Regions from separate parts of the Micromonospora sp. WMMB482 genome, predicted to be linked through region 1. Evidence: riboswitches for the same ligand, from Rfam matches in the RefSeq annotation. Region 1 holds a riboswitch; each other region holds the start of a gene.

The links. Region 1 has a riboswitch for cobalamin ahead of KSK32_RS24540 (acyl-CoA thioesterase). Riboswitches for the same ligand answer to the same signal wherever they lie in the genome.
Region 2: it holds a riboswitch for cobalamin, as region 1 does, so the genes downstream of both, metE (5-methyltetrahydropteroyltriglutamate--homocysteine S-methyltransferase) here and KSK32_RS24540 (acyl-CoA thioesterase) in region 1, are expected to answer to the same signal.
Region 3: it holds a riboswitch for cobalamin, as region 1 does, so the genes downstream of both, KSK32_RS21420 (peptidase) here and KSK32_RS24540 (acyl-CoA thioesterase) in region 1, are expected to answer to the same signal.
Region 4: it holds a riboswitch for cobalamin, as region 1 does, so the genes downstream of both, KSK32_RS23975 (class I SAM-dependent methyltransferase) here and KSK32_RS24540 (acyl-CoA thioesterase) in region 1, are expected to answer to the same signal.

Annotation. Positions count from the first base shown of each region.
Region 1 is NZ_JAHOPD010000020.1:4,976,182-4,983,852, forward strand. It holds gene KSK32_RS24530 (PrsW family intramembrane metalloprotease) at 40-843, shown strand; gene KSK32_RS24535 (LysE family translocator) at 915-1,538, opposite strand; gene KSK32_RS24540 (acyl-CoA thioesterase) at 1,542-2,054, opposite strand; cobalamin riboswitch at 2,185-2,392, opposite strand; gene KSK32_RS24545 (DM13 domain-containing protein) at 2,423-3,007, opposite strand; gene KSK32_RS24550 (response regulator transcription factor) at 3,110-3,808, shown strand; gene KSK32_RS24555 (sensor histidine kinase KdpD) at 3,817-4,833, shown strand; gene abc-f (ribosomal protection-like ABC-F family protein) at 4,849-6,486, opposite strand; gene KSK32_RS24565 (thioesterase II family protein) at 6,783-7,547, shown strand.
Region 2 is NZ_JAHOPD010000020.1:4,832,737-4,840,407, reverse strand. It holds gene scpA (methylmalonyl-CoA mutase) at 1-193, opposite strand, end outside; gene KSK32_RS23960 (methylmalonyl-CoA mutase family protein) at 193-2,049, opposite strand; cobalamin riboswitch at 2,226-2,418, shown strand; gene metE (5-methyltetrahydropteroyltriglutamate--homocysteine S-methyltransferase) at 2,535-4,772, shown strand; gene KSK32_RS23950 (alkaline phosphatase PhoX) at 4,842-6,002, opposite strand; gene KSK32_RS23945 (mechanosensitive ion channel family protein) at 6,148-7,077, opposite strand; gene KSK32_RS23940 (aromatic acid exporter family protein) at 7,403-7,671, shown strand, end outside.
Region 3 is NZ_JAHOPD010000020.1:4,288,057-4,295,727, reverse strand. It holds gene KSK32_RS21425 (hypothetical protein) at 79-564, opposite strand; gene KSK32_RS21420 (peptidase) at 600-1,643, opposite strand; cobalamin riboswitch at 1,741-1,887, opposite strand; gene KSK32_RS21415 (FUSC family protein) at 2,184-3,287, shown strand; gene KSK32_RS21410 (helix-turn-helix domain-containing protein) at 3,339-4,106, opposite strand; gene KSK32_RS21405 (nuclear transport factor 2 family protein) at 4,136-4,576, shown strand; gene KSK32_RS21400 (glyoxalase/bleomycin resistance/extradiol dioxygenase family protein) at 4,627-5,013, opposite strand; gene KSK32_RS21395 (hypothetical protein) at 5,018-5,992, opposite strand; gene KSK32_RS21390 (YafY family protein) at 6,935-7,671, opposite strand, start outside.
Region 4 is NZ_JAHOPD010000020.1:4,841,853-4,849,523, forward strand. It holds gene scpA (methylmalonyl-CoA mutase) at 1-585, shown strand, start outside; gene meaB (methylmalonyl Co-A mutase-associated GTPase MeaB) at 830-1,900, shown strand; gene KSK32_RS23975 (class I SAM-dependent methyltransferase) at 1,827-2,570, opposite strand; cobalamin riboswitch at 2,699-2,919, opposite strand; gene aceB (malate synthase A) at 3,005-4,612, opposite strand; gene aceA (isocitrate lyase) at 4,609-5,880, opposite strand; gene KSK32_RS23990 (short-chain fatty acyl-CoA regulator family protein) at 6,075-7,511, shown strand; gene KSK32_RS23995 (superoxide dismutase) at 7,624-7,671, shown strand, end outside.

The sequences.
Region 1 (7,671 bases):
CGATTCGGGCGCGGCGCGGCGGGCGCGATACTCGGCGGTATGGGGAATACCGGGCGCCGCTGGGCGTGGGTGGCGGTCCTGCTCGTCGGCGTCGGGCTCCACCTGCTGGTGCTGGAGACACTCGCCGGCACCGGGACCGTCACGTTCGTACCGGCGCTGATCGTGCTCGGCGCGTCCGTCGCGCCCGCCACGTTCCTGACCTTCGCCCAGGGGAGGCCGGCGCGCCGCCCGGTCCCCGGCTCCGTCGTCGGCGTCGCCGCGCTGCTCGGCGGCGTGATCGGCGTGGTCGCCGCCGGCTGGCTGGAGTACGGCACACTGCACCGCCTCGGCGTCCTGCCGATGGCGCTCGTCGGGCTGGCCGAGGAGACCGCCAAGCTGATCGTGCCGGCCGGCATCCTGCTGCTGTGGCGGCGGCACCCGTCCCCGGCGCAGGGGCTGGTGATCGGCGTGGCCTCCGGCGCCGGGTTCGCCGCGCTGGAGACCATGGGCTACGCGTTCGCCGCGTTCGTCGGGTCGCAGGGCAGTCTCGGCGCGGTCGAGCAGACGCTGCTGGTACGCGGTCTCACCGCGCCTGCCGCGCACCTGGCCTGGACCGGGCTGACCGCCGCCGCGTTGTTCACGTTCGCCGCCGCCCCCGGCGGCCGGAAGCTGGCGGCGTTCCTGCTCACCTTCGCCGCCGCCGTCACGCTGCACACCTGCTGGGACACGTTCGGCACCCAGCCCGCGTACGTGTTCATCGGCGGCGTGTCGCTGGGCTGGGTGCTGCTGCGCCTGCACCTGGACCGAGAGCGGCCGGCCCTGCCCGGCACGCCGGCGGAGTCGCCGCTGGAGACGGCGTCATGATCATCGCCAGTTCGCCGAGGTGGCGGGGTCGGAGCACCTCTGATGCCGCCACCTCGGCGTGACGGAGTCGATCAGCCGGCGGCCAGCCGCACGCCGAGCGCCACGAAGGCGACCGCGCAGAGCCGGTCGACGCGCCGCGACCAGCGGCTGTCGCCCCACCGGCTGGCGAACCGCCCGGCGCCCACGCCGAGCGCCAGGTCCACGGCGAGCTGCACCGCGACGAACAGCACGCCGAGCAGCACCAGTTGCGCCGCCACCGGGCCCGCCTCGGGCCGGACGAACTGCGGCAGGAACGCCACACTGAACAGGATCATCTTCGGGTTGAGCAGGTTCGTCAGCAGCCCGCGCCGGAACGCCCGACCGGCGCCGCCGTCCGGCCGGTCCGCACGCGCGCCGGGCCGGCCCGTGCCGCGCAGCGCCCGCAGGCCCAGCACGATCAGGTACGCCGCACCGGCCCACCGGATCGCGGTGAACAGCACCGGAGACGCGGCGATGACGGTGGCGAGCCCGGCCACCACGGCGGCGACGTGCACCGCCTCCCCGGCGGCGACCCCGAGCGCGGCCACCGCGCCCGCCCGCGGGCCGTACCGGGTGGCGTTGGCGAGCACGAACATCATGTCCGGCCCCGGGGTGAGCATGAGCACCACGATGGCGGCCAGATAGCCGGCGAGCGTGGCCGCTGAGAGTCCGAGCACCGCTCAGCCCTCCCCGGCGCCGTCGAGCAGCGCCCGCCGCAGCGCCAGCCGGTGCTCGCGCCGGATCTGCGCCTCCCGGTAGCGCCGCCGGTCGCCCTCGGTCTCGGTGTGCAGCGGCGGCACCGGCCGGGGCTGCCCCTCGTCGTCCACCGCCACCATCACCAGATGCGCGGTGGCCACGTCCACCGGCGGCACCGCGCGGTCCCACCGGTCCGCGCTGACCTTGACCGCCACCTCCATCGAGCTGCGGCCGGCCCAGGTGATCCGGGCGTCCACGTGCACCACGTCCCCGACGCGTACCGCACGCAGAAACGCGGTCTCGTCGATGGCGGCGGTGACTGCCGGGCCGTCGGAGTGGCGGGCGGCGACCACTCCGGCGACCGAGTCGATCAGGTTGAGGATGCGCCCGCCGTGGACCGTGCCCATCAGGTTGGTGTGGTGCTGGTCCATGATCTGCGACAGGGTCAGGTGCGAGGCCGACGGTGGTCGGCCGGTGAGCGTGATGGTGTCGGGCACTGTGCGGTTCCGTCCTCGCAGAAGCGGACCGCCGACCGGCCGGGGTGTGCACGTCGAGGGCCCGCCGACGGCCCTCCGCACGGCGTGTCACCCGCCCGACCCACCCGCGAGGTCGACGGCGGCGCGCACCGGTGGTACGCGCGACGCGGGCAGGTCTTCGGACTCGCGGGCCGGACACGAGGTCGCCTACTGGCCGTCGCTTCCCAGGCCGTGGCCCAGTGCTGTTGACGGCGGTCGTTCCCGCTCACCGCTGCGGGGCAGTCCCGGATTCCCACCGGGTTCCCTCTTACGACACCCGGCCGTCGCCGACCGGGTGAACCAGCGCTTCCCGCAGCGTAGCCCAGCGTCCGAGGCCGGCGGCACCAGCGTCAGGCCGGCGCCGATCCCGTCACACCGGCCAGCGGCGCCGCGCCGAACGAGACCGCGAACCGCTTGCACCAGATCGACACGCTGCGCAACCCGTCCAGGTCCACCGACGCCGGGATGTCGTACGCCTGGTCGCCGATGTTGCCCTTGAGCCGGCCCAGTTCGACCCAGCGGCCGTCGTCGAACACCTGCCAGCCGGCGCGGCCGGGCAGCACCTTCCGGTCGGTGAGCCACACCCGCAGGTCGGGGCCGTCCGAGGTGTCCAGTCCCCGCAGGAGCAGCTGGCGGCGGCCGTCGGCGAGGCGGACCAGCTGCGCCCGGCCGGACGTGTCGTGCTCGTGGGTGACGAAGTCACCGGCGGCGAGGAGCACGTCGGCGGGCGCCGCGCCGGTCGCCGAGGGGCCGGCCGTACCGGAGGGCGACGGGCCGGAAGTACCGGCCGGCTGCGGCTCCGCCACCGACGGCAGCGCCTCGCGCACCTCACGGTCGGTCACCAGCCGCCACGGCTGGAACAGGTACAGACCCACCGCGAGACCGGTGACGACCACGACGGCGAGCCCCGACAACACCACACGTCTTCTGCCCATGCTCCGACAGTAGGCGCCGACCCGGCGGAAAGATCTTTCCGACCGCTTACGGGCCGACCGCGGGCCGCCGCACCGGGACGCCGATGGGTAGCGTCTGGGCCCATGGGGCGCTATGTGCTCGTCGTCGACGACGACCGGACGGTGAGCGACGTCGTCCGGCGGTACCTGGAACAGGACGGCTGCCGGGTCCGGCTGTCCTTCGACGGGCCCGGCGCGCTCGCCGCGGCCGAGGAGGAGCCACCCGACCTGGTGGTCCTCGACCTGATGATGCCGGGTCTCGACGGCATCGAGGTGTGCCGGCGGCTGCGTCGCCGCCTGCCCGGCCTGCCTGTGGTCATGCTGACCGCGCTCGGGGACGAGGCCGACCGGGTCGCCGGGCTGGAGGTCGGGGCGGACGACTACGTGACCAAGCCGTTCTCGCCCCGCGAACTGGTGCTGCGCATCCGGTCGGTGCTGCGGCGCGCGGCCCCGCCGGACCGGGGACCGGCGGGGATGCTGTGCGACGGCGACCTCACCGCGGACACCGACCGGCGCGTCGCCGAGCGCGGGGGGCGTCCGCTGTCGCTGACCGTACGGGAGTTCGACCTGCTCGCGTTCCTGCTGGCGAACCCGGGACGCGCCTGGTCGCGGGCCGAGCTGCTGGACCGCGTGTGGGGCTGGCGCTTCGGCGACCAGTCCACTGTCACCGTCCACGTCCGGCGTCTGCGGGAGAAGATCGAGGACCACCCGGCGCAGCCGCGCCGCATCGTCACCGTGTGGGGCGTCGGCTACCGGTACGAGCCGTCGGAGGCGTCCCGGTGAACGAACTGATGGTCATCGGGCTCTACGCCCTCCTCGCCGGCGCGGCCGTCGGCGCGCTCGCTGTGGGCGCGCTGCGGCTGGTGCGTCACCGGTCGATCCTCGCGCACATCGCGGTGCTGCTGGCGGTCACTATCGCCTCGGTGACGGCGGGCGTCACGGCTGTCGCCCAGGCCATGTTCCTGTCCGCGCACGACCTCCAGGTCGTCCTCGTGACGGTGGCGGCGTCCGCGGCGGTCAGTCTCGCCGTCGGGGTGGCGTTCGCGCGGCGGCTGGCGCAGGCGGCGGTCTGGGCCGACCAGGCCCGGCAGCGGGAACGGCAGCTGGAGGCCGGCCGCCGTGAGCTGGTCGCGTGGGTCTCGCACGACCTGCGTACGCCGCTGGCCGGCCTGCGGGCGATGGCGGAGGCGCTGGAGGACCGGGTGGTCGACGAGCCGGCGGCGGTGGCCGAGTACCACCGCCGGATCCGGGTCGAGACGGACCGGATGACGCGGCTGGTCGACGACCTGTTCGAGCTGTCCCGGATCACCGCCGGAGCGCTGCGGCCCGCGCTGTCCCCGGTCCCGCTCGGCGACGTGGTCTCCGACGCGATCGCCGCCACCGCGCCGCTGGCCGCCGACCGGCGGGTACGTGTCGTCGCCCCGGAGACCGGCTGGCCGACCGTCCGGGCCGCCGAGGCCGAACTCGCCCGCGTCGTGACGAACCTGCTGGTCAACTCGGTGCGGTACACGCCACCGGACGGCACGGTGCGCATCGACGCCGGCCGGGACGACGACGACGCGTGGCTGGCCGTCTCCGACACCTGCGGCGGCATTCCGGAGGCGGACCTGCCCCGGGTCTTCGACGTGGCGTTCCGGGGTACCCGGGCCCGTACCCCCGCACCGGCCGGCGCCGACGAGGCGGCGCCGGCCGGCGGCGGGCTGGGCCTGGCGATCGTGCGCGGACTGGTCGAGGCGCACGGCGGGCGGGTCGACGCGCACAACGTCACCGGCGGGTGCCGCTTCGTCGTCCGCCTGCCGGCGGTCTGACCGGGCCCCTGTCGGTCAGCCGGCGTCCGGGGGGCCGGTCTCCACCAGGCGTCCCTGCGCCAGGCGCAGCCAGCGGCCGACGTCGATCGCGGCGAGGAACCGTTCGTCGTGGCTGACCACCAGCAGCGCGCCCCGGTAGGCGTTGAGCGCGCTCTCCAGCTGAGCGACGCTGACCAGGTCGAGGTTGTTCGTCGGCTCGTCGAGCAGCAGGAGTTGCGGCGCCGGTTCGGCGCCCAGGACGCAGGCGAGCGTGGCGCGCAGCCGCTCACCGCCGGAGAGCACGCCCACCGGCAGGTGCGCTCGCGGGCCGCGGAACAGGAACCGGGCGAGCAGGTTCATCCGCTGCGCATCCGGGGCCTGCGGCGCGAACACGGCCAGGTTCTCCGCCACGGTACGGTCCAGGTCCAGCAGGTCCAGCCGCTGCGACAGGTACGCGATCCGGCCGTCGGCGCGGGCGATCCGGCCGGTCTCGGGCTCCAGGTCGCCGTCGATCAGGCGCAGCAGCGTGGACTTGCCCGCACCGTTGTCGCCGAGCAGGGCGATCCGCTCCGGGCCCCGGATCGTCAGGTCGACGCCGTCACCTGCGAACAGGGACCGCTCGCCGTGCCGGACCCGGACCCGTTCGGCGGTCAGCAGCGTACGCCCGGCCGGCACGTCCGTGGCGGGTAGCTCCACCGTGATCCGCTGCTCGTCGCGCAGCGCCCGCTCGGCCTCGTCGAGCCGTGCCCGGGCGCCGTCGACCCGTCCCGAGTGCATCTCGTTCGCCTTGCCCGCGGCCACCTGGGCGTCCCGCTTCATGCCGCCGGCGACGATCCTCGGCAGGCCCGCGTTCTTCAGGTTGCGGGCGGCGTTCCCGGCTCGCCGGGCCGCCCGCTCGCGGGCCTCCTGCAACTCCCGCTTCTCCCGCTTGAGCTCCTGCTCGGCGCTGCGGACGTTCTTCTCCGCCACCTCCTGTGCGGCCCGCACCGCCGCCTCGTACGCGGTGAAGTTGCCGCCGTGGAACCGTATCTCGCCGCGGTCGAGTTCGGCGATGCGGTCCATCCGGTCCAGCAGCGCCCGGTCGTGGCTGACCAGCAGCAGGCAGCCGTGCCACTGCTCCAGCACGTCGTGGAGCCGGTGCCGGGCGCCGAGGTCGAGGTTGTTCGTGGGCTCGTCCAACAACAGCACGTCGGGCTGCTTGAGCAGTTGCGCCGCCAGGCCGAGGGAGACCACCTGTCCGCCGCTGAGCGTGTCCAGGCGGCGATCGAAGGCGAGGTCGCCGAAGCCGAGCCGGTCGAGCTGGGCGCGGGTGCGCTCCTCGATGTCCCAGTCGTTGCCGATGGTGGTGAAGTGCCTCTCGTCGGCGTCCCCGGACTCGATGGCGTGCAGCGCCGCGATCAGCGGGGCGATCTCCAGGACCTCGGCCACTGTCAGGTCGGCGGCGAGCGGCAGGGTCTGCGGGAGGTAGCCCAGCACGCCGTCGACGGTTACCGACCCGGCGGACGGGCGGTACTCGCCGGCGATCAGCTTGAGCAGCGTGCTCTTGCCGGCGCCGTTCGGCGCGACCAGTCCGGTCCGGCCGCCGCCGAGGGTGAAGGAGAGGTCCTGGAACACCGGGGTGTCGTCCGGCCAGGAGAAGGTCAGGTTCGAGCAGACGATGAAGGAGTCGGACATCGGAAGACGACCTCGAAGGTGAGGGCGGGCGGACCTCAGCCGCCCGGCGGGGGACACGGTCTCGGGGTACGACGACACGACCACGGCGCTCGCCTGCGGTCGGTCACATGTCCGGTCTCACCCGGAGATGTCGTCGTCACCCGCCATGTCTGGTCTCCCTGTGCGGTCTTCGTGCTCGGACGGCCACGTCCGGCTCGCCCGGGGTCCACCGTAGCACCGGCCGGTGCCGGCGTGGGCGTGCCGGACCGGTGTCCGGGCGGCCACCCGCCGCGACGGCGCGCCCTATGCTCCTGGCCATGTCCCAGGTGAGTGCGAGCCGCTGGTTCGGGCCGGCCGGACCTTCGGCCGGTGACGCCCAGGTGTTCGTCTTCCCGTACGCCGGTGGCGTGGCCGCCTCCTTCGCGCAGTGGCAGGAGCTGGCCGCGCCGGAGCTGTCGGTGCAGGTCGCGCTGATGCCGGGCCGGGGCGCCCGGCTGCACGAGCCGCCGGTGGACGACCTCGCGGAGCTGGTGGACGCGCTGGCGACAGCCGTCGCCGAGCGGGCGTCCGGGCCGTTCCTGCTGGTCGGCCACAGCCTGGGGGCGCTGGTGGCGTTCGAGGTGACCCGGGAGCTGCGCCGCCGGGGCGCGCCCGCGCCGCTGGCGTTGCTGGTCGGCGGCGCGGAGGCACCGCGGAATCGCCTGGTACGGCGGCGCGTGCACGACCTCGACGACGCCGGCCTGGTCGAGGCGTTGCGGGACTTCGGGGCGACGCCGGCCGCGCTGCTGGCCGACCGCGACCTGATGGAGCTGATCCTGCCCGGGGTACGGGCCGACTTCGCGCTGTCCGAGCGGTACGCCTACCACCAGGAGCCGCCGCTGGAGGTGCCGGTGCACGTGCTGCTCGGCGACCGGGACGAGCACGTGGACCCGGACCGGGCCGCGGGGTGGGCGCGGGAATGCGTCACCGAGCCGATGTGGCACGTGTTTCCCGGCGGGCATTTCTTCCTTTCCGACCATCTGCCGGAAATCATCGATCTAATACGACACATCGTCGCCAGTCACACCGCTGTGGCGGAATAGGCGACAAAGAACGGGTAAGGACTCGCACCCGTGCCGGACCTTCCACAATGTCCGGTATTCGAGCTGGTGAACCGGCGAGAAGCGGTGTTACAGTCTGCCATCCGTTCGCCGAAGGGACGTCGCT
Region 2 (7,671 bases), 140 kb from region 1:
CCAGTCCGGCCCGGTCAGCCGCGGTGTACAGCGGGGCGACGTCGATGCCCTCCGGGGTCTGCCAGGTCAGCGTCTGCGGGTCCGCGCCGGTCTCGGCGCGTACCGCATCGCGCCAACGGCCCAGGTCGGCGCTGTGGGCGGTGGCCGGAGCGCCCAGCTCGACGCCGGAGAAGTCCGGGATCCCCACGCCCATCACGCCACCCCCAGGTCGTTCAGTGTCGTCTCCAGCACCGCGACCGCGTCGCAGCCCGCGAACAGGTATCCGTGCACGCCCGTGTGACCGGCCGGTCTGCCGGCCAGCCACACCCGCTTTGCGCCCGCGTCGCCCAACGCCCGCGCCACCGTCTCCGCCGACTCCCCGTAGAGCCGGTCCGTGGAGCACAGGCAGGCCACCCGGGCGCCGCTGGCGGCGAACTCGGCGGCCAGCCGCGCCGGGTCGTCGTCCCCGACCGGTGGTCGCGCCGTGTCGATCCCGCCGGCGGCGAAGAGGTTCGCGGCGAACCCGGCGCGGGCGTTGTGCGCCGCCGCCGGGCCGAGGGTGGCCAGGAAGACCGTGGGCCGGGCGCCGGTGGCCGCTGCGTGGGCGTCGGCGCGGTCCCGCAACGTCTCGTACGCCTGCGCGTACCGGCGCCGGGGCAACCCGCCACCCGGCGGCGCCGGTGCGGGCGGACGGGCCGGCAACCGCTCCCCGAGGTGCGGGAACTCGCTGGCCCCGGTCAGTGGATCCCGGCGGTGCGCCAGGTTGTCGGCACGCCGCTGCCAGGTCTCGGCCAACCGGTCCGCGACCAGGCCGCCGTCCAGCGCCGCCGCCATCCCACCGGCACGCTCGATCTCGGTGAACCACGCCCACGCCGCCCGGGCCAGATCCTCGGTGTACCGCTCGACGAACCACGAGCCGCCCGACGGGTCGACCACCCGGCCCACGTTCGCCTCCTCCAGCAGCAGCGACTGGGTGTTGCGGGCGATCCGCCTGGCGAAACCGTCCGGCAGTCCCAGGCAGTGGTCGAACGGCTGCACGGTCACCGCCTCCGCGCCGCCCACACCGGCGGCGAAACAGGCCAGCGTGGTACGCAGCATGTTCACCCACGGATCGCGGGCGGTCATCATCGCGGTGGACGTGACCGCGTGCTGACGTTGCGCACCGTGCTCCGGCACCCCGCACACCTGCGCCACCCGCGCCCACAGCCGGCGGCCCGCCCGCAACTTCGCGATCGTGGCGAACTGGTCCGCGGTCGCCGAGTACCGGAACTCCAGCTGCCCGAACGCGGCCGGCACGCTCAACCCGGCGGCCGTGAGGTCCCGCAGGTACGCCACGCCGGCGGCGACCGCGCAGCCGAGTTCCTGCGCGTCCGAGGCGCCCGCGTCGTGGAACACCGTCGCATCGACCGTCATCGACCGCAGTCCCGGGAAACCCTCGGCGCAGCGGCGGGCCCACTCGTCCGCCGGCCCCTCCCACCGCCGTCCGGTGCGCGCCCGCCATCCGAGCGGATCCACACCGAGGTTCCCCCGCACCTTCGCCGGTGGCACCTGCCGCTCGGTGAGCAGCGCGAACCACGCCGGCACCGCGTCGACCGCGGCGGCGCCGGCGTCGAGCACGATCCCGGCCAGATCCAGGTAGACGTTCTCCAGCACGCCCGGCAACCCGGCCGCCGGTACGCCGTCCTCGCCGAGCACCAGCCACAGCGACGTGGCCCCGTTCTCCAGGTCCGCGCCGACCGCCTCGGCGGTGACCTTCGGGTCCGGGTCGGCGTGCCGCTGCCGGATGTCCCACCCCGCCGGCACCGCGCCGGCCGCCCGCGCACCCCGGGTATACGGGAACAGCCCCGGCGGCGCGGGCGTCGGCGTCGGATCGTCGGCGGTGTACAGCGGCGCGAGCGTGACGTCGTCGTAGCCTTGGTGAGCCAGCAACTCCTCGACCGCGTCCAGCGGGGTGTCCTCGCCCGCGAGCCCGGACCTGCGCAGCACCCCCAGGGCGAGTCGCTGCCACTGCTCACGCCCAGCGGCCGGGAAATCGGCGGCGAGGGATAACGTCTCTGACGGCACCGTCATGCCGGGATGGTAAAGGCCGCCGGCTCGGACCGGACCGGGATGTGACGACATCAACTGCGCTGCCGGGGCAGCGTCCGTCGATCGGCGACCATGGTTGTTCCGGCCCGCGTCCCGCGCCTCGGACATCACCCCGCGTGCCGCGAATCGGCGTCGTACGATCCTGGGCGGTGCTGGTGTGCCTCTCCCGCCGCGCGGGTGAGGCGCCGTAAGAGGGAACCCGGTGGGAGACCGGGACTGCCCCGCAGCGGTGAGTGGGAACGACCGCCGTCAACGAAGCACTGGACCGCGAGGTCCGGGAAGCGACGGCCAGTAGGCGACCTGGTGTCATGCCCGCGAGTCCGAAGACCTGCCCGCACTGCGCGTACCGCCGGTGCGCGCCGTCGGCGGCCTCTCGGGAGGGCCAGGGCGGAAAGCCGGTACGCGACAGCCGTACCCCGCCTTCCCTTTCCCGCGTGGCCGCCAGGCACCTCGAGGGAAGGACCACAGTGACAACCTCATTCGGGCAGAGCACCGTACTCGGCTACCCCCGCATCGGCGCGCACCGCGAGCTGAAGAAGGCGGTCGAGGCCTACTGGGCCGGCGCGCTGGACGCCGCCACCCTGCACGAGACCGCCGCCGGGCTGCGGGCGCAGGTGTGGCGGACGCTGCGCGACGCGCGCCTGGACGCCATCCCGTCCAACACCTTCTCCTACTACGACCACATGCTCGACACCGCCGTCGCCCTCGGTGCGATCCCGCAGCGGTTCACCCGCCTCGGCCTCGACGAACTCGACACCTACTTCGCCATGGCCCGCGGCGTCGACGCCGAACCGGCGCTGGAGCTGACCAAGTGGTTCGACACCAACTACCACTACCTGGTCCCGGAGATCGACGCCGACACCGCCTTCACCGCCCACCCCGCCAAGGCGCTCAGCGAGTACACCGAGGCCCGGAACCTGGGTATCACCACCCGCCCGGTGCTGGTGGGGCCGGCCACGTTCCTGCTGCTGGCCAAGGGCGCCGACCCGTTCGCCCGCCTCGACGACCTCGTCGACACCTACGCGGAGATCCTCACCGCGCTCGCCGGAGCCGGCGTGCCGTGGGTGCAACTCGACGAGCCCGCCTACGTCGCCGACCGCTCCCCGGCCGAGATCGACGGCCTCCGCCGCGCCTACCGCCGCCTCGGCGACCTGGCGGACCGGCCGCGGATCTTCGTCGCCAGCTACTTCGGCCACCTGGGCGACGCCCTGCCCGCGCTGCTCGACACCCCGGTCGAGGCAGTCGGCGTCGACCTGGTCGCCGGGCGGGAGAACCTGGACCGGCTCGCCGCCGCCGGCCCGCTGGGCGGGAAGACTATCGTCGCCGGGCTGGTCGACGGCCGCAACGTCTGGCGTACGGATCTACGCGCCGCCATCGCCGCCGGGGCCACCGTCGCCGCGCTGGCCGACCACGTCTCGGTGTCCACGTCCTGCTCGCTGCTGCACGTACCCGTGGACCTGGCCGCCGAGACCCGCCTGGACCCGCGGCTGGCCGGCCGGCTGGCGTTCGCCCGCCAGAAGGTCGACGAGGTGGTCCTGCTCGGCCGCGCGCTGCGCGACGGCACGACGACCCTGCCCGCGCCGCTGCCGGCCGCACCGGCGTCGTGGCGCCACGACGACATCCGCGGACGCCTCACCGCGCTACGCCCCGACGACCGGCAACGCGGCGACTACGCCCAGCGCGCCGACCGCCAGCAGCGCCGCCTCGGCCTGCCCGACCTGCCCACCACCACGATCGGCTCGTTCCCCCAGACCGCCGAGCTGCGCGCGGCACGCGCCGCGCACCGGGCCGGCACCCTCGACGACGCCGGCTACACCGATCGGATGCGCACCGAGGTCGCCCACGTCATCCGGCTGCAGGAGGACCTGGGCCTGGACGTGCTCGTGCACGGCGAGCCGGAACGCAACGACATGGTCCAGTACTTCGGCGAGCAGCTCGACGGGTTCGCCGCCACGGACCACGGCTGGGTGCAGTCCTACGGCACCAGATGCGTGCGCCCGCCCGTCATCTTCGGTGACGTGGCCCGCCGGGCACCCATGACCGTCGCCTGGTCCACCTACGCCCAGTCGCTGACCGGCAAACCCGTCAAAGGCATGCTCACCGGCCCGGTCACCATCCTCGCCTGGTCCTTCGTCCGCGACGACCAGCCACTCGCCGACACCGCCGACCAGGTCGCCCTCGCCCTGCGCGACGAGTGCCGCGACCTGGAGACCGCCGGTATCCGCGTCATCCAGGTCGACGAACCCGCGCTAAGGGAGACCCTGCCGTTACGCCGCGACCAGCAGCAGACCTACCTCGACTGGGCGGTCGGCGCGTTCCGGCTGGCCACCAGCGGCGTCTCCGACGACACCCAGATCCACACCCACCTCTGCTACTCCGAGTTCGGCGAGGTCATCACCGCCATCGACGCCCTCGACGCCGACGTGACCAGCATCGAGGCGTCACGCTCCAAGATGGAGATCCTCGACGACCTCGCCGCGATCGGGTACCGGCGCGGTGTCGGACCCGGCGTCTGGGACATCCACTCCCCCCGCGTACCGCCCCACGACGAGGTCGTCGACGCGCTGCGCCGCGCCGTCGCCGCGGTCCCCGCCCGCCGGCTCTGGGTCAACCCCGACTGTGGCCTGAAGACCCGCACCTACCCCGAGGTCGAGGCGTCCCTGCGACACCTCGTCGCCGCCGCGGCCGAGGTACGGCAGGGCTGACAACGGCTCCGGGTGGCCGTCACGAACGGCCACCCGGGGCCCGTGCGGGTCAGCGCGGCCGGGAACCCGTCATCGGCGGAACGGACCGGTGACGCAGTAGGTGATGCCGCCGGAGGACGAGCCGGTCGTGCCGCGTTGCGACGAGAAGTACAGCCGGTCCCCGGCCGGGGTGAACGCCGGTCCCGTGATCTCCGAGCCGCTCTGCCCGGTGATCCGCAGGAAGACGGAGATCTTGTCGTCCGGCGTGATCATGCAGATCTCCATGTTGCCGCCGTCCTCGGCGACGTACAGGTCACCGGCCGTCGACCCGGTGATGTTGTCGACGCCGGTCAGCGGTGCGGCACCGGAGGTGACCAGGCTGTCGTCGTAGGCGAGCTCGTACGTACCGGCGGCCAGGTTGACCTGCCACACGCGGTTGTCGCCCTTCGTGGTGAACCAGACGGTGTCGTCCGCGTAGTGACAGCCCTCGCCACCGTTGAAGGTCTTCGCGCCGGACACCTGCCGCCGGGTCGGCGTGGGCGAGCCGTCCGGGTCGGGCACCGTGGCCCAGGTGAACGTGCCGGAGGTGGCCGTACCGGCGCGGAGGACCTGGAGGGTTCCGGCAGAGAGGTCGCCCCAGGTGGTCGGCACGAACCGGTAGAACTTGCCGTCGCTCTCGTCCTCGGTCAGGTAGACGACCCGGCGGACCGGGTCGGCCGCGGCCGCCTCGTGCTTGAACCGGCCCATCGCGGGACGCGCCACAGCGGTCCCGCCCAGCGGGTACGTCTCGAAGACCCGGCCCCGGGACACCTCCTCGCAGGAGAGCCAGGTGTTCCACGGCGTCTTCCCGCCGGCGCAGTTGTTGTTGGTGCCGGACAGGATCCGCGACGCCCCGACCACGGCACCGCTGGAGTTGAAGACGAGGCGTGAGGCGCCGCCGCCGGCACCGGCCGACACCTCGGAGTTCGACACGTAGATCCAGCCGGAGCCGTTCGGGAACACCGCGCCGCCGTCCGGAGCGTCGTGCCAGGTGTACGACGTCCCCGGCACCGTCTGCCGGGAACGCGCGACGATCGAACTGGTGAAGCCGGCCGGCAACTGGATGCCGTTGGCGTCGGCGGACCGAAGCCCGCCGTAGGGCCCAGCGGCGTTCTGCGCGGGTGCTCCGTACGCCGCCGACCACGCCGTGAACGGCAGGGCGACAGCGCCCGCACCGACAACAGTGGCCCGCAACATCGCTCGACGATCCATGGAACCTCCTCGGTAGGTTCCCAGATCTGATCGGGCCGAGCTTACGCACATCGATCCGTTGGATGAACGTCGATGGACGGTCCGGTGCGTGACGTCATGTCACCGCGCACCCGCAACGTTCGCGCGCCACGACCCCGTCAACGGGTCATCGGCGGTCACCCGGGGCCACGGCGACGGTTTCGGTTGCCTGAGGCGGGTGGATGGTGATGTCCTGCGTCACCGACGCCACCCGGATGCCACTGTCGGCGAAGCGGTCCAGCACCCGCCGGGTGACCTGATCCTTGACCTGGCGGGCGGCGCGTACCGGCACCACGAACCGGGCGGACAACTCGACCCAGTTGGGGGTGGCGCGGACGAAGACGCGGGGGTCGACCTCGGCGTCGGCGACCGGGTAGCGGCGGCGCATCTGCTCGATGGCGCGGCGCGCCTCGACCGTCGAGGAGATGCTCTCCGCCTCCTCGCACAGGATCCGCTCCGCCAGGTGCCAGTCCGCCTCGTACGGCACGGGCAGGGTCAGTTCCTCCCACAGATGATCCAGCACGGTGCTGCTGTTGAACACCGGCGCCGTGAACACGAAGCGGTTCGACAGTGACACCACCCGCCCGGTGTACTGACGGCCGCGGATCCAGGATTCCGGGTCCGAGGAGGAGCCGCTCTCCAAGATCCGGGTACGCAGTGGGGTGATGTCAAGGACGTCACCGCGTACCCCGCACATCTGGATCCGGTCACCGACGCGGAACTGCCGGCCGGTGAGGATACTGATCCACCCGGCGAACGCGCCGATGACCTCCTGCATGGCCAGCGCGAGGCCGGCGGCGAGCAGACCGAAGACCACGGCGACCCGTCCGGCGAACGGCCGCCACAGCAGCGCCAGCGCGAAGAGCAGCGCCACTGCGGTCAGGTAGTGCACCGCCTTACGGAGGTAGTAACGATTGGTGGTGTCGGCCACCCGGTGGGTCGCCAGGCGCCCGGCGAGCATCGCGAGTACGACAGCCAGCACGATCAGGACGATGCTGGTCACGAGGCGACCGCTCACGCTGCTCGTGTCCCAGAGGGCCTCCAGGAACCGCTCCATGCTGCTCGTCCATCGTCCTCGGCGGCGACCGGCCGACGCGAGCCCGTCGCGTCTCCTCCACCATAGGCATTCACGGACGGTGGCTCTCGGAAACCGCGATGCGAGGGGTTTGGGCAGCGTCCGTTTGCCGGGCACCGGCGGGATCACCACAAGCGCCGGGTAGCCGGCACCGCGACGCCGAGCAGACATCGGAGATCCTCGGGCTTCTTCCAGGAATTCTCCGGACCCACCCGTCCGGCCGGCTCGTACCGCGATCCCGGCGGTCTGCTCCGTGGCCGGCACTCGGACGCGCGATTCAGCGATGGCCTGACGGGTAGTCGCGGGCGTGACTCAACCGCCGCCGAAGCGGGGCAGCCCGGCGCCGCTGGTCGTGCTGGCTCGCCGGGCCCGGAACCTGGTTACCGGCACCCGGAGTCGGGCCAGCCGGGCGGGACGGTTGCGGCTACGCCAATTGGAGATCATCGCGCTGATCGCGGCGCAGGCCGGTCTGGCGGCGGCGCTGTCCTGGTGGCTGGCGTTCAGCCTGTTGGGCAACCCGAATCCGGTCTTCGCACCGACGGCAGCGGTCGGCACGATCGCCGCGGCGATCGGCCA
Region 3 (7,671 bases), 690 kb from region 1:
CGTACCGCCCGGGCGCGCGTCGACGCCAGAGCGGAGGCCGGCACCCGGTGCGCCGCTGGTCACGCCGCTGCCGGCGGCTCAGGGTGCGGCGATGCCCGGCGGGGCGCCGGCGCCGAAGGACCAGCCCTCCACGCTGCCCGGCGCGGGGTTGTAGCTGGTCGCCCCCGAGGTGCTGTAGGACCAGGAGCCGCCGCTGGGGGCGTGCCAGTACGACCAGTACGCCGTGACCGGCGGGGTGTTGACGCACGGCTCGGTCGCGGCGGTGGGCTTGCCGTTGATCCGGCAGACGAAGGCCAGCCCCCACCGCTTGGTGCCGGTGACGGTGAAGCCGGCGCCCTGCAGCGCGGCCAGCCCGGTGGCCGGATCGCCCGGGGCACAGCCGACCTGGACGCCGCCGCCGAGCGCGGCGAAGTCGACGACCACGGTGACTCCCGAGGTACCGACGCAGGCGGCGGCGTGCGCCGCCCGGGGCGTGGGTTCGACGGCGGTAAGCGCGACGCCCGCCACGACGGCGGCCAGCAGACCGGCCAGCCAGTTGCGGACTGTGGAACGGGGACGGAACACGGGTCCTCCTGTGATCGGGTGAGCGGCGAGAGGGTTCACGGGCAGGCGAGCGCCGGTGCGCCGGGTTCGGCGCCGGCGGCGGACAAGCGGGCGTACCCGGTCCCGGTGAGACCGAGGACGGCCTGGGCGGTGGCCCGGGGTGCGGTGGCCGGGTCGAAGCCGCCGCCGTCGAAGTCGACCGCGCCCCGGTCCGCCGGTGCGGCGGCGCAGCCGAGCTGGAGACCGGCGAGGAACCCCCGGGCGCGCGCCCAGGCCAGCGGCCGATGGCCGTCGCGCAGGGCCTGCGCGGCGAGGCCGGTGCTGTTGGCGTTGGGCGTGCCGGCGACGTTGGTGAAGCCGCCGTCGGCGCCCTGAACGGACACCAGCCAGCGCACCCCTGCGGCGGCGTCGGCCCGACGCCCCGCGGCGCGCAGCGCCTGCGTCGCGAGCGCGGTGGCGTCCACGTCGGACACGCAGACCGGCTGCGCGGGCAGCAGCGGGTAGCCGCCGTCCGGGCATCGGGTGCCGGCCAGCCAGGCGGCCGCCGCAGGAGGCGCACCCAGCGCGGTGCGGTCCAAGGCGAGGACCGCGAAGGACTGGCTGAACGCGTTGCTGTAGTCGCCGTACGCGGACCGGTCGCTGAACCGCCCGGCCGGCGTCTGGAGCGAGCGCAGCCGGGCGATCAGGTCCACCCCGCCGACGTCGCCCGGGTCGCCGCCGCGCACCTGCACGGCGAGCGCGAGCTTGGCTGTCGCACCCGCGTACGCCTCGGAGACACCGTCGCCGAGGTAGCCGTCGCGGACGTCCGGCCGGGTGACCCAGGCCAGCGCGTCGGCGCCGTAGTCGTCGGCGGCGCCCGCAGCGGCGAAGGCGAACACGGCGTCGAGGGTCAGCCCCTGGTCGGGGTAGGCGACACCGTCGAAGACCGCCTCGAAGCGTTCGCCGTCGACGAGTTGCCGGGCGAGCCAGCCGGCGGCGGCCTCGGGGCGGGTGGCTCCGGCGCGCTCGGGTGCGGCGACGGCTGGTGTGGTGAGGGTGAGGGCGGCGAGCGCGCCGCAGAGGAGCGCGAGCAGGCGGTGCCGGCTTCGGCGGACGACCATCGGAAGCGCCTTTCCGGCCCGGCGGTCGTCGAAAGCCCTACCGACGCGGCAACGCCGGGTCGGTAGGGACTCCGACCCGTGGGCCACGACGGGTGGGGAGCGGATGCACGCGTACGACGGGTATTCGGGCTCGCCGCCCAGAGTCCACTGGACGGCCTACCGTTGCGGGCCAGCGCCGGATTTCGACCGGTCTTCCCCCGCACGCACACGCGTTGGTTGAGTTGTCGCGACAGTCTTATGTGGCCGCAGCTCCGATGTCAATGCGCCAGGAGCCGGACACGTGCCGTGACGGACGGCGGAGGCGGCGGTCTCACGTCCCGCCGCCGTCGGCGAGGGTCGTGGACCTGCGATCAGCCGCTGCCCCTGCGGCTCCCGAAGCCCGGCACGCTCTTCGTGGCCGCCGACAGTTACCCGGCGAGCCCTCGAACGAGCCGCCCGTCACCCGAGCGATTGAGCAGGTCACAGCCGGGGTAGTGGCCCTCCTCGCGGAAGATCGATCGGCGGCCGGGCCCGGTCTGCCCGGCGAGAGGGGTACCACCGGTGCGGACCTGGGTGCGCGACGCCGCCGCGCGGTTGCGCAGCGACGGGATGACGGTGGTCGAGCTGACCGCCGCCGCTGTGGTCGCGTGGATCGTGGCGGCGGTGGTGATCCGTCACCCGGACCCGTTCTTCGCGCCGACCGCCGCGCTCGTCGTGCTCGGCGAGTCCCGCGGGCGACGGCTGCGGCAGACCGTCGAGATCCTGCTCGCCGTGGCGGCCGCCGTGCTCGTCGCGGAGCTGCTGGTGTACGCGTTGGGTCCGGGCACCGGGACGGTCCTACTGGTGCTGCTGCTGACCACCACGACGCTCGTGGTGATCGGGGCCCGCCGCGCCCTGGTCGTGCAGGCCACCCTCTCGGCCATGTACCTGGTCGTGGTCTCCGCGCCGAACGGGACGCTGATGCCGTTCCGCTTCGTCGACGCGCTCATCGGCGGCGCCGTCGCGCTTGCCGCCAGCCAGCTGATGGCCGCCCGTGACCCGCTGGCCCCACTGGTGGCCCAGGCCCGGCGCAGCTACACCGACCTGGCCGACCTGCTCGACCGGGTCAACGCGGCGCTGCGGGGCTGCGACGAGGACGCCGCCCGCGCCGCGCTGGACCGGGCGCGGCAGGTGGACGACTGCGTCGCCGAGATGCAGGCCGCCGTGCTCGCCACCGGCGAGACGCTACGGCTCGGACTGCGCCGCCGGCACCTGGGCAAGCTCGCCGAGGTGGAGGCCACGCTGCGGCAGCTCGACTACGCCGCCCGCAACATCCGGGTGCTGGCCCGGGCCGGCGTGACCCTGACCCGCCGGCACACCGCCACGCCGCCGGAACTGGCCGCCGCGATCGGCGCGCTGACCTCCGCCGTACGGTCGGCCGGTGAGGCCATGGCCCACGACCTCACCGGCGCCGACGCCGACCGGCACGCGCAGCGGGCCGACGCGGCGGCCCTGGAGGCGGTACGGCTCGCCGCGGGCCTGCTGCGGACCGATCCGCCGCTGCCGGTCACCATGATCGTCGGGCAGATCCGGGCGACCGCGATCGACCTGCTGCGCGGTGTCGGCCACGACGACGTGACGGTGCTGGACCGGGTGGACGAGGCGCTCGGCCTGAGCCGGGCATGACACCCGGCTGCCGTGGGCGACGTTGCCGGCGCCCGTCGCCGAGGCAGCACGCTACGTCGTGAAGTAGGCGGCGCTCTCCGCGTCGGCCGGGTAGTAGGACTCGATCGCGATCTCGTCGATCGTGATGTCCGTCGGGGTGCCGAATGTGGTGATGGTCGAGAACAGCCGCAGCTCCCGTCCGCCGACGCGAAGGATCATCGGTATCACGACGTCCGTTTCGATCCGCCGGCCCGGCGTGTCCTCCGGTTCGGGCGCCAGCAGCTCTTCGTAGAGTGCGGTGAGCTCAGGGTCGGGAGCAGTGGCGAGCTGGCGTGAGATCCGGCTGCGGAACACCGCGCGCACGTCGGCCAGATTGACGACCATGCGCCCGAACCCGCGCGGGTCCAGTCCCAGCCGTACCAGGTTGACCGGCGGCCGCAGCAGGTCCGGAGCCACCTGCGCGAAGAACGGGTCGACGGCGCGGTTGGTCATCACGATGTTCCACCGGCGATCGAAGACCACCGCCGGGTAGGGCTCGTGGGCGCGGAGCACCCTCCGGACGGCGTCGTGAACGGCTGCCAGTGAGTTGTGGTCGAGCGGCCGCTCGGCGTACCGAGGTGCGAAGCCCCCGGCGAGCAGCAGCCGGTTGCGATCACGCAGCGGCACGTGGAGCTGATCCGCGAGTCGAAGGATCATGTCGGAGCTCGGCTTGGACTTACCGGTCTCGACCAGGCTGACGTGACGAGCCGAGACGTCCGCAGCGATCGCGAGATCCAGTTGGCTGAGTCCCCGGCGCTGCCGCCACTGCCGCAGGAGTTCCCCGACCGTGTGCACGCTCATGGAGCGTACTCATCGTTGACCGAGAAGCCATGAAATCCGAGTTCATCGACAATCGCAGCGGGCACGCGAACACTGCGTCCATGACCACGGCGAACAAGAGCATCGTCCAACGGGCGCTGGCAGGACTGATCGAGACGGGCGACGTCGATGCGCTCGCACCGTTTCTGAGTGATGACTTCGTCCACCACAGGCCGGGTACCACCACATCGACCAAGGTGGAATGGCTCACCGCGGTTCGCGCCGCGCTGGTACCGCTCGCCGGCATGCAGGTCGAGATCCATCAGGTGCTGGCCGACGGCGATCACGTGGTGATGTACTCGCGGCGCTGGCTTCCCGACGCAGGGCCGGAGATCGCGGTCGTCGACATCTGGCGGATCGACGACGGGCTGATCGCCGAGGCGTGGGAGATCATCGAGCCGGTGGCCCAGGTGGACGCCAACCTCGCGTGGTGGAAACCTGCGCAGCACTGACCGTGCGTATGCCACCTGCGATGCCGGATCGCAGCAAGCGGCCGGCAGCCTCAGAGGGATTGAACGATCTGGATCGGGTTGCCGTCGGGGTCGGCGGTCCACGCGATCAGTAACCGGCCGAGCCACACGTGTGGAGGCGCGAGAGCGGGTGCTCCGCCTGCGACCAGGCCCTCGTAAGCCGCTGTGGTGTCTTCGGTCCAGAGGACGACCGCGACGCGCTGGCCTTCGGCGACCGGGTCCAAGCCGTGGTCCTCGCGGGTGGAGGCCACCGAGGCGATCCCGATCTTGTATCCGTCGAGGACGAGATCGATGTGAACCGGTTCGCCGTCGGTCGGTACCCGGAAGGTCTCCCGGAATCCCAGCCGGGTGTAGAAGGCGGCCGCCCGAGTCAGATCGTCGCTGAAGAGAATCACCTGGGGACTGCGGAAGGTCCACATGCGCTCACCCGGCGATCCGGCCGCACGCACTCCGGGTGCTCGGTAGTCCGGCCTCCTTGAAGACGAGGCGGCAGCTCCCGTTCGTCGGATCCCAGAGTTGGTCGTTGGTCACCAGCGCCCGAACCAGCGCGCGTTGCGGTTCGGTGAGCGGCCGGCGCTTCGCGTACGGCTTGGGGAACGCGAACCGCACCAACGCGCCCCAGCCGTCGTCGAAGCCGGCCCAACTGTCCCGGCCAGCCATTCGGCAGGCAGCCGCCGCGATCTCGTCGAAGTCAGCGGCGACGCGGATCGCCGCGGCGACGAGCGCGTACTGGTGCACCCCCGGAGGTGGCGGCAAGGCCAGCGCGGCCAGGATCAGCTCACGGGCGCGCGGGTCGTCCTCGTGAGCCAGCGCGGCCTGCAGGCGGACCGCCGGGTCCGGATCGGTGAGCCGGTCGCGGAGGTCGACGCCGAGTCGGCCGAGGCAGTGCAGCCACTCCGCCTGCGGTTCGATGCCTCGCTCCGACCACTGCAGGACGAGCACCGCCAGTTCCTCCCGCCGGCCCGCGAGGGACCGCATCCGCGCGATCGCCACAAGATTCTCCGCGCGGAACAGCGCCCGGCCCGGCGGTGACGCCGCGAGCAGCGGAAGCACCACCGGGTACGCCTCGGCCACGGCTTCGGCGAGGTCCGGCAGGAGCTCGGTGAAGTAGCGGTCGTCGGCGAGGTCGATCACGCTAACCGCCGCATCGCCGAGGAACTCCAGAAGCGGCTCGACGGTGTCCGGGTGGGCTCGTCCCTCGGCGAGCAGCGCGGTAACGGCCCGAACCGCAGGCGCGGTCGCCGTCTCCGGGAAACCCTGGTGCAGCACCTTGATGTCGAGGTGATACAGCGCAGCCTCCCGGGCGTCGGCGTCACCGGATTCCAGCGCGGCCAGGTGCCCTGGGGTGTCGGTCGCCCGGCCCCACGCGTGCGTGAGCCGGCTCCAGTCAACAGTCATCGCCACGTCCCCCGCGGTTGGCCAGGAGATGGTTCAGGGCCGACCTGAACTCGACGAAGCTCCCCCGGCAAAGCTCACCGCCGTACCGTACCCGTCTTCGGGTGAGCCGCTGCTCAGCGAAGGCATGGCCGGGGCCACGCCGCCGACGTGCCAGGGCATGCCTGCTGTACCGCCGTGTGGGTGCTGCGGTGAGTTCACCGTCCTCAGTGACCGAGGTTCGGCCACTCCGGCAGCGACGCTCACTGACGGGCCCCACCCACCGACCATCGCGCGGCCGATCTCGGATGCCGTGACTCGGCTGCGATGTCACACTGCGGCAGTGGAGCGCTTTCGGTGTGCGGGCTGCGGGAACACGCTGAGCGTCCCGGTCCGGTTGGTGGAACTGCCGGCGCCGCCGCACTGGTCGGTCCTGGACTGCCACCACGTGAACCCGCCGCTCCTCGACCCGGGTGCCTACGCGATCGACGAGGCCGCCTACGGCCGTGATCAGCTCACCGGCACCTTCGTCCTCTCACCCGGTGACGTACGCGGGACACGCTTCGTCCATGACCGTGTCCGCACGGGCTGCTGGTCGATGGTGGGATGGATCCCTGCGTCGCCTGTCGAGGCTGCGGGGCCGTGGTCGCCTCGCGGGCCGACGACTGCGGGATGGCGCAGGAACTGCGCTTCCATCCAGCGATGGTTGTCCGGGAGCGGTGTGAGGATGAACCGGACCGCGTGACCGATCCTTTCGCGCTGATCGCCGATTGGGACCGTCCTGCGCCCGACACCAGACCGCACCGAGGGGTGCCCGAGCCGACCCGTCCTCGACCCGAACTCGTCGCCACCCGCTGGGGAGGCCGAGGCTTGAGGGAAGCTCTCTTCCGAGACGATCCGCCGGCCTGACCCAGCCGCGCGCCATCCGCACTGGGCCGAGGCGGCTCTGACTACCACTACCGAGCCTCAAGCGTCAGCGTCGGTGAGCAGTCGGGCGGCCAGGGCGCGTACCTCGTCCTTGAGTTCGTCCGGTCGGTCGATCGTGAACGACCAGCCGAGCCCGGCGAGCATCTGTGCCGCACCGTCGAGCCGTTCGGCTCGGGCGGTGAGGCGTACTCCGCCGGGAACCTCGGTGAGCGTGCCGACCGAGGGCGGGATCCGTCGCTGCGCCTGCTCCAGGCTGGTGTGCAGCACCACGGAGATGTCGTGCGCGTACGGCACTGCTGCCAGACCGGTGAGGACCTGCGTGGTGGGATCGAAGCCGGCCGGGATGTCGAACCTGCCCGGGGCGGGGCGGGCTGTCCCGATCCGGTCGAGCCGGAACGTCCGTACGGCCCGGCGGTTGTGGTCGTGGCCGGTGACGTACCACCGGCCGGCGTGGAAGACCAGCCCGTACGGGTCGAGCCGGCGCTCGCCGGACTCGCCGCGCCAGGTGGTGTACGTGATGTTCACCGGTTGCTGATGTCGGGCCGCGTCGGCGAGCACCAGCAGCGCCTCGATGCCGGCCGGGGCGGGCTTCCGGACCCGTGCGGTGAAGTCCACTGTCTCCAGCAGCGAATCGATCCGCCGGGCGAGAACGGCCGGCAGCACCCGGCGGATCTTCGCGGTCGCGCTCTCGGTGGCCGCGCCTTCGGCGGTGACCAGCCCGGCCCGGCCGGCGGCCACGAGCCCGAGCATGACGGCGACCGCCTCCTCGTCGGTGA
Region 4 (7,671 bases), 130 kb from region 1:
GACGCCGCACGGGCGAAAGCCACGGTGGGGGAGATCTCCGACGCGCTGGAGAAGGTGTACGGGCGGCACGCCGCGCAGATCCGTACCATCTCGGGGGTGTACCGGGACGAGGCCGGCTCGGTGTCCGCGATCGAGAGCGTCCGCGCCGCCACCGCCGCGTTCGCCGTCGCCGAGGGCCGCCAACCGCGCATCCTGGTGGCCAAGATGGGGCAGGACGGCCACGACCGCGGCCAGAAGGTCATCGCCACCGCGTTCGCCGACCTCGGCTTCGACGTCGACGTGGGTCCGCTGTTCCAGACCCCGGCCGAGGTGGCCCGGCAGGCGGTCGAGGCCGACGTGCACATCGTCGGCGTGTCCAGCCTTGCCGCCGGTCATCTCACGCTGGTGCCGGCGCTGCGCGACGAGCTGGCGGCGCTGGACCGCGACGACGTCATGATCATCGTAGGGGGTGTGATCCCGCCGCAGGACTTCGACGCGTTGCGCGCGGCCGGCGCGGCGGCCATCTTCCCGCCCGGCACCGTCATCGCCGAGGCCGCCCGGGAGCTGCTCGCCGAGCTGTCCCGGCGGCTCGGCCACCCCGCGTGAGCGCGAGGAGTGAGCCGGTGTTGCGAGCCCCGCAGTCGCGCACCAAGGGAAGTTCGGCGTGAGCGCGAGGAGTGAGCCGGTGTTGCGAGCCCCGCAGTCGCGCACCAAGGGAAGTTCGGCGTGAGCGCGAGGAGTGAGCCGGTGTTGCGAGCCCCGCAGTCGCGCACCAAGGGAAGTTCGGCGTGAGCGCGAGGAGTGAGCCGGTGTTGCGAGCCCCGCAGTCGCGCACGAAGGGAAGTTCGGCGTGAGCGGCGCCGCGATGCGCACCCCGCCGGTGCAGGCGTACGTCGACGGGGTGCGCGCGGGCTCCCGGGCGTGGATCGCCCGGGCCATCACTCTGGTCGAGTCCACCCGGCCCGATCATCGGGCGTCGGCCCAGCGGCTGCTGGCAGCGCTCACCCCGCACGCCGGTGGCGCCCGTCGCGTCGGCATCACCGGGGTGCCCGGAGTCGGCAAGTCCACGTTCGTCGACGCGCTCGGCTGCCGCCTGACCGGCGACGGGCACCGGGTGGCGGTGCTCGCGGTCGACCCGTCGTCCACCCGCACCGGCGGGAGCATCCTCGGCGACAAGACCCGCATGGCCCGCCTCGCCGTCGACCCGGCCGCGTTCGTGCGGCCCTCGCCGACGGCCGGGACGCTCGGCGGCGTCGCGAAGGCCACCCGGGAGGCGATCGTGGTGGTGGAGGCCGCCGGCTACGACGTGGTTCTGGTCGAGACCGTCGGCGTCGGCCAGTCCGAGACCACTGTCGCCGAGATGGTCGACTCGTTCCTGCTGCTCACCCTGGCCCGCACCGGCGACCAACTGCAGGGGATCAAGAAGGGCGTGCTGGAACTCGCCGACGTGATCGCGGTCAACAAGGCCGACGGACCGCACGCGACCGACGCCCGCCGGGCCGCCCGGGAACTGGCCGGCGCGCTTCGCCTGCTGCATCCGGAGGGCGGCTGGCAGACCCCCGTGGTCACGTGCAGCGCCCTTGAGGAGACCGGCCTCGACGAGGTGTGGCAGCAGATCCGCCACCACCAGGACATACTGGCCGCCTCCGGCGAGCTGGCCGAGCGGCGCCGACGACAGCAGCTCGGCTGGGTCTGGGCGACGGTGCGCGCCGAACTGCTCGACCGCCTCCGCGCCCATCCCACCGTGCGGGCCCTCACCCCGCAGGTCGAGCGAGACGTCCTTGCCGGCACGCTCACCCCGGCTCTCGCCGCCGAGCGGTTGCTGGCCGGTTTCGCCGACCCGGCCGTCACACCGGGCACACCACCAGACCCAGCTGCGCCGGGTAGCGGTACTGCCAGTGGCCGGACGGAGTCCGGCTGAGCATCGGCGCGAGCAGGTCCAGCAGTCGCGCGGCCAGTGGCCCGGGCAGCGTCCGCCCGGCCACCCGCGCGGCCAGTTCGGCCTCGTCGGCCCCGGTGACGCCGCGGACCGCGGTCACCGTCCGCACGTCGGCGGTCAGGCCCAGTTCGGCGAGCGTTCCGGCGATGAGCAGGTGCCGTGGCACCGGCCGGGTCACCGGCGCGCCGAGCAGCGCCGTCAGGACCTGCTCGTGCGGCGCGGGGGCGCCGGCCTCGTCGGCACAGAGCAGCAACCGGCCGGCGTGCAGCACCATGGCGCGCAACGCGGCCGGCAGGTCGTGGTGCCGGCGCAGCGTCCCGACGCTCACCACCACGTCGTGGTGCGGGAGTGCCGTGTGCGGCCAGAGCGCGCGTACCGTTTCGACTGTGACGCCGTAGCGCCGGGCGTCGTCCGCCACCCGGGCGAGGCGTCCCGGCGACGGGTCGACGACCGTGACGTGGGCGCCGGCCCGGGCGGCCACCGCCGCGAAATCGTCGGCGGCGATGTCGAGCACGGTCTCACCCGGGCCGATGTAGGAGGCCAGCATTCGTGACACGTCCGGGTCGAGCGGGCCGGTGTACTCCGGCTCGCCGCCGGCCACCGCATGCCAGGCATCGGCGAACCCGTAGCCGGGCGCGGTCGAGAACGTCATCTGCCTGGGATCCTTCCCTCGAGGTCCGGTACGGCTCACCGGCGGTCCGGGGAAAGGTGACGGCAGGGTCGGGTGACTGGTCGCCCGCCTCGCCCTGGCCCTCCCGCGAGGCCGTCGGCGGCGTGCGTGGTCACGCACGCGGTGCAGGCAGGTCTTCGGACTCGCGGGCGTGATCGGACAGTGCCGATCTCCTAGTGGCCGTCGCTTCCCGGGCGCCGAGGGCGTCCAGTGCGTGTGACGGCGGTCGTTCCCACTCACCGCTGCGGGGCAGTTCCGGATTCGCACCGGATTCCCTCTTGCGACGCCCGGACCGTCAAAGCCCGCGCGAACCAGCACCGTGGGCCATCGTAGGGCACCCCGGTGACGGGACCGGCGGGCTGTGGCACGGCCGGGAGGGCTCTGTCACATCCCTCCCGGCCGCGGCGTCCCGCCGGTCAGCCGGCCGTCGCCACCTGTCCCCGCGGTGCGAGGTGCCGGGCGTACGCGCCGGTGGTGAAGAACGCCGGCAGGTCCTCGCCGAGCGCGGTGTCCTCGACGATCCGCGCCGCCTGTCCGGCGCGCTCGCGGTCGGCGTCGCCGCGGCCGGCGGTCAGCGCGGCCAGTTCCTCGGCGAGGACCGACCGGACGAGGTCCTCGGTGACGCAGCCGCCGCCGGCCAACGGGGTGCGGTGGTGCAGCCACTGCCAGACCTGGCAGCGGGCGATCTCGGCGGTCGCCGCGTCCTCCATCAGGTTCCACAGCGCCACCGCGCCGGTGCCGGCGAGCCAGGCGTCGACGTAGCGCAGCGCGACCGCGATGTCGGACTGCAGCCCGGCGGCGGTGACCTGGCCCGGGGTCTTGTCGACGGCGAGCAGGTCGGTGGCGGTGACGTCGACGTCGTCGCGAAGCCGGTCGAGCTGGTTCGGGCGGTCGCCCAGCACCGCGTCGAACTCATCCCGGCACACGTCGACCAGGCCCGGGTGCGCGACCCAGGAGCCGTCGAATCCGTCGCCTGCCTCCCGCCGCTTGTCCGCGCGCACCCGGCGTAGCGCCGTCTCGTTGACCTCGGCGTCGCGGCTGGGGATGACCGCGGCCATCCCGCCGATCGCGTGCGCGCCGCGCCGGTGGCAGGTCGCGACCAGCAGTTCGGTGTACGCGCGCATGAACGGCACCGTCATGGTGACCTCGGAGCGGTCCGGCAGGACGAAGTCCGGCCACTGCCCGAAGTTCTTGATGATGCTGAAGATGTAGTCCCAGCGCCCGGCGTTGAGCCCTGCCGAGTGCTCCCGCAGCTCGTAGAGGATCTCCTCCATCTCGAACGCGGCCGTGATCGTCTCGATCAGCGTGGTGGCCCGGATGGTGCCCTGGGGCAGGTCGAGGTACCGCTGGGCGAAGACGAACACGTCGTTCCACAGCCGCGCCTCGCGGTGGCCCTCCAGCTTCGGCAGGTAGAAGTAGGGGCCGGCGCCGATGTCGAGCTGCCGGCGGGCGCAGTGGAACAGGTACAGGCCGAAGTCGAAGAGGCTGGCGGAGATCGGGCGCCCGTCCACCACGACGCCCTTCTCCACCAGGTGCCAGCCGCGCGGCCGGACCACGATCGTGGCCAGGTCGTCGCCGAGGGCGTACCGCTTGCCGCGCGCGTCGGTGAAGTCGATCCGCCGGTCCAGCGCGTCGATCAGGTTGAGCTGTCCGGAGACGACGTTGTGCCAGGTGGGGGCCGTGGCGTCCTCGAAGTCGGCGAGCCACACCTGCGCCCCCGAGTTGAGCGCGTTGACAGTCATCTTGCGGTCGGTGGGCCCGGTGATCTCGACCCGCCGGTCGAGCAGACCGGGCGCGGGTGGCGCGACCCGCCAGGTGGGATCGGCGCGGATCGCGGCGGTCTCCGGCAGGAAGTCGGGCAGTTGACCGGTCGCGTACCGGTCGCGCCGGGCGCGGCGGGTGTCCAGCAGGGCCACGCGGCGGGCGGCGAACTCGCTGTCCAGCGCCACCAGGAACTCCAGCGCCCCGGGGGTGAGGACCTCGTCGAACCGTTCGGCCACCGGACCGATGATCTGGTGTCTCATGCGAACTGCTCCTCCTCGGTGGAGCCGCGCAGCGCAGTGGTCTCGGCCGCCGGGTTGAGCACGGTGCTGATCAGGTCGAAGTAGCCGGTGCCGACCTCCCGCTGGTGCTTGACCGCTGTGTAACCGGCCGCCTCGGCGGCGAACTCCCGCTCCTGCAACGCGACGTACGCGGACATGCCCTCGGTGGCGTAGCCGCTGGCCAGATCGAACATCGAGTGGTTGAGCGCGTGGAAACCGGCCAGGGTGATGAACTGGAACTTGTATCCCATGTGGCCCAGCTCCCGCTGGAACTTGGCGATCGTCGCGTCGTCGAGGTGCTTGCGCCAGTTGAACGACGGCGAGCAGTTGTAGGACAGCATCTGGTCCGGGTACTCGGCCTTGATCGCCTCGGCGAACCGGCGGGCGACCTCCAGGTCCGGGGTGCTGGTCTCCATCCACAGCAGGTCGGCGTGCGGCGCGTAGGCCAGGCCCCGGGCGATGCACGGCTCGATGCCGTCGCGGACCCGGTAGAAGCCTTCGGCGGTGCGCTCGCCGGTGACGAACGGCTGGTCCCGCTCGTCCACGTCCGTGGTGAGCAGGGTGGCCGCCTGTGCGTCGGTGCGGGCGACGACCACCGTCGGCACGCCGGCCACGTCCGCGGCCAGCCGAGCCGCTTCGAGGGTACGGATGTGCTGGCCGGTCGGGACCAGGACCTTCCCGCCGAGGTGGCCGCACTTCTTCTCGGCGGCGAGCTGGTCCTCCCAGTGCACCCCGGCGGCGCCGGCCGCGATCATCGCGGTCATCAGCTCGTAGGCGTTGAGCGGGCCGCCGAACCCGGCCTCGGCGTCGGCGACGATCGGCGCCAGCCACCGGGTCGCGTCGGTGTCCCCCTCGGCGGTCGTGATCTGCGCGGCGCGCAGCAGCGCGTTGTTGATCCGGCGAACCACCGCCGGGACCGAGTTGGCGGGGTACAGGCTCTGGTCGGGGTAGGTGTGCCCGGCCAGGTTGGCGTCCGCGGCCACCTGCCAGCCGGACAGGTAGATCGCCTTCAGGCCGGCGCGGACCATCTGCACCGCCTGGTTGCCGGTGAGCGCGCCCAGCGCGTGGACGTAGTCCTCGGTGTGCAGCAGCCGCCACAGCCGGTCCGCGCCGTGGCGGGCCAGGGTGTGTTCCTCCTGGATCGCGCCGCGCAGGCGGATCACGTCCTCGGGGCGGTAGCTGCGCCGCACCCCTCGCCAGCGGGGGGCGGTCTCCCACTCGGTACGCAACTGCTCGACGGCGTTCGGCATGACGTGTCCCTTCTGTGGTGGCCGGCGGCGGAGGACGTGAGCCGGGCCGGTGTGGCGCCCACGGTCACACGGGCCCGGTGACCGGGGCGAGAGACGGAATCAGCCAAGTTCTGGGAATTTCCGGCGGTGGTTTGCGAAGTTGCGAACAGATATATTCGCAGCCTGTTAAGCACCGGCGGCACGAGCAGCGGGAGGTGACGGCGATCAGCAAGACGTTCGCCGGCGCCCGGCTGCGCCGGCTACGGGAGGAACGCGGGCTGAGCCAGTCCCACCTGGCGCGGCTGCTGGCCATCTCGCCGAGCTACCTCAACCAGATCGAGCACGACACCCGGCCGCTGACGGTGCCGGTGCTCATGCGCATCACCGAGGTGTTCGGCGTCGACCCGACCGTGTTCGCCCCGCGGGACACCCCACGTCTGGTCGCCGGGTTACGGGAGGCGCTGTCCGGCCGGGTCGGCGTCGCCGACCTCACCGAACTCGCCACCCGGCTGCCCGAGGTCGCCGAGTCGGTCATCGACCTGCACCGCCGCTACCGGCAGGCCGACGAGCAACTCGCCGAGCTGCTCGGCGACCGCGAGACGGCGGGCCGCAGTCCGCACGACCGGGTGACCGAGTTCTTCTACCGGCGGCAGAACTACGTACCGGAACTCGACGAGGCCGCCGAGCGGCTGGCCGGAACGGTCGGGCTGCGCCGGGGCGAGGTCCGCGCCATGCTGCAGGACCGGCTGGCCGACCGGCACGGCGTGCGCGTACGCCACGACGACGCCCTCGCGCTCGGCGACGAGCTGCACCGTTACCGCCCGCAGACCCGCACCCTGCACCTGTCGGCGTCGTTGCGGGCCGGGCAGGAGGCGATGCGGATGGCGGCGCAGATCGCGCTGCTGGAGTACGCCGACGTGATCGACGAGATCGTCGAGCAGGAGCGCTTCGACGACACGCAGACCCAGATCCTCACCCGGGTCGGCCTGGCCAACTACTTCGCCGCCGCGTTGATCCTGCCCTACGAGCGGTTCCTGGCCGCCGCGGAGCAGCGCAGATACGACATCGACCTGCTCACCCAGCACTTCGCGATGGGCTGGGAGCCGGTGTGCCACCGGCTCAGCACACTCCAGCGCCCTCGCGCCCGCGGGGTGCCGTTCTCCTTCGTCCGGGTCGACCGGGCCGGCAACATGTCCAAACGCCAGTCCGCCACCGGGTTTCCGTTCTCCCACACCGGCGGCACCTGCCCCCTGTGGAACGTCTACGAGGCGTTCGGCGCGCCGGGCCGGGTCGTCGTGCAGGTCGCCGCGATGCCCGACGGGCAACGCTACCTGTGGATCGCGCGCACCATCACCCGCCACCACGGCGGCTACAACCAACCAGGCAAGGTCTACGCGGTCGGGCTGGGCTGCGAGACCCGTCACGCGGACCGGCTCGTCTACTCGGCCGGGATGGACCTGCACGCGGCCGAGGCGGCCACCCCGATCGGCCCCGGCTGCAAGACCTGCGAGCGGATGACCTGCCCCCAGCGCGCGGCGGCTCCGATCAGCGGACGGCTCGACCTGGACGAGAACCGCAGCACGTTCATCCCGTACCCGCTGAAGGGGGCGGACCGGGCGGTGCCCCCGGCCCCGCGGTCGTCCACTCCCTGAACCACCGGCCCCGGCGAAGCAGCGAAACCGGCGTCACGGGCGGCGAGCCGCCACGTTGTTGCCATAGAGTGGCAACAGCAAAGCAGCGGCATTACTAGGAGAGGGATCCTTGATGGCGGTCTACACCCTGCCCGACATGCCCTACGACTACGGCGCACTC